2 regions of the Mycoplasmopsis mustelae genome follow, and region 1 is predicted to be linked to the other one. Evidence: riboswitches for the same ligand, from Rfam matches in the RefSeq annotation. Region 1 holds a riboswitch; the other holds the start of a gene.
The links. A riboswitch is a leader RNA that binds a small molecule or an ion and turns the genes downstream of it on or off. The one in region 1 is predicted to bind lysine.

Region 1 (3,220 bases):
ATAAATTCATTATAAATTGATGCAATTTCAGCTAAAAAAATTGGATACATTGAATTTTGTAAATCTTGTCTAGTATCAGAAAAATACGAATGCATTGAATGACCTAGTTCGTGCACTAAAGTTTCAACGCTAGCTAGCGTTCCTTCAAAATTCATTAAAATGTATTTTTTATCTATACCATAGGTTCCACCGATGCTATATGCACCACCACGCTTGGTGTCGGTGCTCATATAATCCACTCATTTTTCATCGATGGCTTTACAAACTTGTTGGTGATATTCTTGACCAAATGGTTTTAGTGCTGTTTTGGCTAATTCATTCATTTCTGAGACTGTGTAAGAAGTTTTTACACTTACTAAATCACGTGAATAGTCTCATAGTTGACGCCTAGATTTAAATTTGATTTGATAAAATTTATCACTTCATTTTTTGTATTTTTTTAATATTTGTTTACTTTCAGAAACCTTGCTAAAGAGCTTCTTCAAAATTTCATCTGTTACCTTGTCTTTTGAAGTTAACATCGCTACAGCAGAGGTATATTTACGTAATTTTGCTTCAGTAGTGATGCTTTTAAAGTGTTGAAATAACAATTCTGCAAATGTGTCTTTGTGTTTAATAAAAGCGTTTCAATAATTGTGATATGCTTGCTTACGAACTTGTTCGTCGTTTGACTTTAATAATTTAGAATAGATTGCCGGATTGAGTTTAATCTTTTTGCCTGTCTTACTTGTTACTATCCCGTAATCCAACTCACTGTTGCTTAAAATACTAAATGTATTATGCGGACTAGGAAATCCGAACGAACTATTGATGATATATTCTTCAACCTTATCGTCTAATTTATGTTCATATTCGTCAATTTCATCTTGGATTTGTCTTCGATATGAAGCTAATCTTCGATCATTCATTCATAGTTTCATTTTTTCTATATTTGCATAAAATCTGTTAGTTTCTGAACCGAACGTAGTGTTTAATTTATGATTTAAGAATTGAAATTCAGCTTCTAATTTTTTAAATTTTGCATTAACTAAATCAGTATTTAAGTGGTTGGAAATGTAGTTATCTATCTTAAATGATAAAATTGTTTCTTGCTCTGATAATTTTACGTCATTTAAGTATGCTTCAATATTTTCATATTTTTTATCTTTATTTAAAATTCTTTCTTTTCTTACCTTATGATATTTATCGATTAAATTTTCAATCGAATCGCCTTTTAAAATGTCTTCTAAATCTCAAGTATATTCCTCAGGAACATCGCTGTGATTTTTAAATTGCTTTGCATTCATTGTTACTCCTAAAAGTTATGAAAAAAGTCTTATAAACTGTAGATTTACAAGACTTTTTTAATTTAAAGTGAAATATTAACTTTAATGAACTGTAAATCTATAGCACCAATGGAAAATCCAAAGAGTAGAAATCTTTTATGTTTTTCTACCAACCAAAATAACTGCCATTATCTTAGTTTCGGCTTTTATACCCTTTCATTAACTTCTGCATGCCCACTAGGTTAATTACTATTGCTAAAAGCTCCTCTATAGTAGTATCTATAACAGATTTGAACTCTTTTTATCGTCTCATCTGTTATATTAATACAACAGATTATGACTAAAAATAACGGTTGATAATATACATTCAACTGTTAATATTAGTCATAATAACTTGTTGTTTTCCTTTTTTCATAAAATTAATTGTATCAAAATATTTTATAAAATAAAATTTTTTATTGTTTTGGTTACTAAATTTATAATAAAGCAAAGAAGCTAATATGTTAACCTCACTGAAATACTAGAATTTTAATTTTTTAATATTTTATTTCTTTGTTGATTATGAAAATCTTAAATCATTTTTATTTAAATTAAGTGTTTCTACTACCACATTATCTTTTTTTGTGATGATAAGTTTTAATCAAAATTAAAAAAACTGGAATTTTATAAAGATTATCAGGCTGATTTTTAAATGAAAATGTTTATTTAAGTGAGAGTTTATTAATTTCTGAAGTAAATCAAAATATTAAATTTGCATTTTAAAATATAAAATTAAAAAAACTAGAAATTATGAATCGGAATGATTAAATTAGATTTTAAAAAATAATGTATAAATTGAAATTTGTAGGAATTAAAAATGAAAATTAAATCAATAATTTCTTTGAAGAAATCCGCTTGAAAAATATAAAATCTATAAAATTGTTAGTTTTATCAAATCAAAGTCATAAACTAATTGAAAAATTAACATTATCAGAATTTATTTTAACTTATGCTTCTTATATTTCTTCGGTGCCTAAATTTATTTATGAAAAGTTTTTAAAAAATCACTTAGAGAGGTAGTGTTGCGAGTTGTTAAAACCAAATTTAATGTTTTAAGGCGCTAATTTGTGTAGTTTCATGTTTTTAATACTTTTAAATTACTAATTTAGGTGATATTTTTGTTTTTGTTTTATAATTAATAGGATTAATGAATTCAATATCTCTTTTAGAGTTTTTTGATGTCTTAAACATTGATATTAGGAGAGAATATGAAAATGAAAAAACTATTGAAAATTGCAATTATTTCATTTACACCAACTTTATTAGTTGCTGCTTCATGTGGAACAAATCAAACTACTGAATCGCAACAAAAAGCGTTATATTCAAATCAAATTAATGCATTAGAAGCTGCTTTATCACCCGCAGAATTAAACAAATATCAAAGTATTTTAAATAAAGCAAAAGTCGAAAAAGAAGCAACTAAACAAGATGTGATTTTAAATGAAATCTATCGACAAAATTCTCAAATTAAAGAGTTGGTGCAACAATTAACTAAAGAATTTTATCGAGGTATAGGTGATAAATTTTTAACTAATTCAAATTTCGGGACAGAACAAATAGAAATTCCAAAAAATTTAATTACAACAGAACATACTTTAAAATTAACATTTTCAACTCCACAAAGTTATGCTTTAAACGGCAAAACACAAGAACAAGTTCGAAAAGAAGCTGAAAAACAAATCAACGATTTATTAAAAAACTCTAATAATAAACTAACGGTAAAAATTCAGTTTTATGGGGCCGAAAATTTTAATGCTTCATATGATAATTTAGTTAAAAAAGAAGCTGATATGGCATTTTTGCCTACTGGTTTTTTATGAGATAAAAAAAACGATATTATTAATGCTGGTTTTCAAATTAAATTACAGACTTTAGCACGTCAATTTCGTGGCGATATTAAATTTGATTTTAAAAAT
Region 2 (3,220 bases), on a different contig from region 1:
CAACTAATGAACCAGTAATTAATGGAACACGAATTGCTGAACCATCTAGTTTACCTAAAGCTTCTTTAACAACTAAACCAATAGCTTTTGCTGCTCCTGTCGAAGTAGGAACCATATTTGAACCTGCTGCACGTGCTCTACGCAAATCTCTATGTGGAGCATCTTGTAATCTTTGATCTCCAGTATATGCATGCACTGTAGTCATAAATCCAGATTTAATTCCAAAGCTATCTGATAATACTTTTACCATAGGTGCTAGTGCGTTAGTTGTACATGAAGCAGCTGAAATTAGTTTATCTTCTTTTGTTAAAGTGTCATGATTTACATTAAATACAACTGTTTTAACATCTTTGTCAGATGGCGCAGAAACTACAACTTTTTTAGCACCTGCTTTTAAGTGTTTTTCTGCACCTTCACGCTTTGTAAAAAATCCTGTTGATTCAACAACTAAGTCAATCCCTAATTTACCTCATGGTAACATTTCAGGGTCTTTTTCTGCGAAAACTTTAATTTCTTTTCCATTAACTACAATTGCACCGTCTTTTGCTGATACCTCGCAAGGTAATTTACCAAATGCAGTATCAAATTTTAATAAGTGTGCCAAGGTCTTAGCATCAGTTAAATCATTAACTGCTACAACTTCTAAATTTGAATTTGTTTCCAATAATCTACGGAAAAATAGTCTACCAATTCTTCCAAAACCGTTTATTGCTACTTTTTTCATATTAACCTTTCTAGTTTTAATAATATGTACTTAAGCATTTTATTATTAATTTATTATAAAATGTAACTATATTATAAACTTTTTAAATAAATTAATAATAAAATTAAATAAAACTAATTTGTAATATATTATGTATAACGTATAAATTTCATTAGTTTTCTAGATTTTTTGGTAAAATTACAATTATGAAAAAAGTAAAACAACAAATTTCAATGACTTATGCCGATAGACGTAGAAATTTTAATACCTACCGTCTCTTTTAAGTCAAAATCTGTTGATAAAATAACAGATAAGACTTCCAAAGTTGAAATCTGTTATTAATAACTATAGAGGAGCTTTTAGCAATAGTAATGAACCTAGCAGGCATGCAAAAGTTGATGAAAGGGCATAAAAGCCGAAACTGAAATAATGGCAATTATTTTGGTTGGTAGAAAAACATAAAAGATTTCTACTCTTTGGATTTTCCATTGGTGCTATAGATTTGCATTTCTTATATTAATTTCGTAAACTGATTTTTACATTTTAATCAAAAGTCTTGTAAATTTATAGATTACAAGACTTTTTTCATATCTTTAAATTATATTCAATAAATAAAGGAAAATATGAATAAAAAATATCGTAAATTTAAATTAATGTTATTACCTGCTACAGCAACCATTGCTACTGTTGCTGTTGCGTGCGGAAATAATCAAATAAAAAATTATCAAAATAATCCGAAAAAATCAGGTTCATCAAATACTAATCCAAATGTTCAATATCGCTCCGAAAGTGATTTACAACAAATTATTAATCCTGTAGGAAAATATCAAGAAACACTAGGTAATCAGTTTTCAACACAAGCAAAACAAGGTTTTTACACAAGATTTGTAAATAGTCCTTATAAAGAAAATACTTTTGATTGAGATAAAAGTTCTACATACGGTAGTATACAATCATTTTTTAGTGATGCAATAGTTGCAAAACTTGTTGAAAGAGTTTATTTTGGAAATTCAAAGATCGAAGAAAAGAAAATTATTGATAGTCAACTTAACGAAGTTATAACTAGAAAAATCATACAACCAACTGTTTCAAAATTTTCATTACAACTTGCTGACGCAATTATTTTAACAGTCAATGGGGTTGATAAAGTTTACGACAGTGATGATGCACCTTTAATGAAAGGACCAGATTTACCTGATGGGAGTTATTCAAGTAATTTGATAAATCTTCAAAGTGATAATTCTAAATCTATTAATTCTACACAATTTTTAAAAGACCTAAAAAACACAAATAAAATTAAATTTAGAATTAGAAAAAATACTAAATATATTAATAACAAAGGTGAACTCACTAAATATAATGTGAGGGCTAACGATTTTCGCTTAGGTTTATTAAGAACTTTAACAAACACTGATACAAATTATCGTTTAGCTCATGGTGGATCTAATACATTAGATGAATTGGCTAGACAAGGATACATTGTAAACGGTTCTACAAAATTTAAGCAAGATGCATCTTATGTAAATACTTATTTATTTGATTTATATAACGTAGATTTTAATAAAATTTTAGATAGTAACGAATCGGTTGAAACTAACGGAAATGATGAATTTTTTGTAATTAAACAAAAATCTCCAAATACGCCTGCTAATTTTGATCTATTTTTCAATAGTACACTTTTATATAGTTATGAAATGCAACCTATTTCAACTGAATATATCACCGAAAAAAGTCAAAATCTTTCTAAATTACCTTATTTTTTTGCTCACGAATCTAATTTAACAAATGAACAAAAAACTAAAATTCGCGAGGAACTACTTAACGTGAGTGGTATTGCAAAAGAAACTGGTGCATATTGATATGCAAATACACCTGAACTAACTTTATATGCAGGAAAATATTATTTTGCAGGTTATAATAACAACTCATTCCAAGCTTCATGGAAACTTAATACTAATTACTGAGATAAAAATTATTTAAATAATCCAAGAAGAATTAAAACATTCATCGAACAACACACAAATAACCCTGTATCTAAAGATGCATTACCTAAGTATTATTTTAATAATTATAAAGCAGGCTTATATTCCACAGTATCTTTTTCAGAATTAGAACAAAGTGATAAAGATATAATTGAAAAAGATGCAACAACATATGGTTTAAGAACCACACAAAGTAAAAATGTTAAAAACCAAACAGGATTTATATATCCTACACTTATACCACAAACACAAGATGTTTCAGGATCTTCAAATACAATTAATGATGCTTTCGCAAAACTTGTTTATGGTAATTCATTAGAAAACATTAAAGCAGGTAAGGCCACAAATGTTGTAAAAGCATACACAACCGGGCTTGGTGCTGAATTTATGAATATTCTTTCGGCTGTTATTAATTGAAACGAAGTTTCCAGAGAAAATTTAAAACCTAATCCTTCTATTCCTTGAATTTCTGGTTTTGCAGAAGATATCAAAATTAGAAATAATGACAATGATAAATCTTTAGAATTTAACACTT

Region 2: another riboswitch for lysine. It lies ahead of BCF59_RS01855 (OppA family ABC transporter substrate-binding lipoprotein); the one in region 1 lies ahead of pepF (oligoendopeptidase F).

Annotation. Positions count from the first base shown of each region.
Region 1 is NZ_SOCN01000002.1:52,172-55,391, reverse strand. Features, by position in the region: gene pepF (oligoendopeptidase F) at 1-1,286, opposite strand, end outside; lysine riboswitch at 1,379-1,543, opposite strand; gene cypl (ABC transporter thiamine pyrophosphate-binding lipoprotein p37/Cypl) at 2,513-3,220, shown strand, end outside.
Region 2 is NZ_SOCN01000001.1:429,891-433,110, reverse strand. Features, by position in the region: gene gap (type I glyceraldehyde-3-phosphate dehydrogenase) at 1-724, opposite strand, end outside; lysine riboswitch at 1,044-1,208, shown strand; gene BCF59_RS01855 (OppA family ABC transporter substrate-binding lipoprotein) at 1,327-3,220, shown strand, end outside.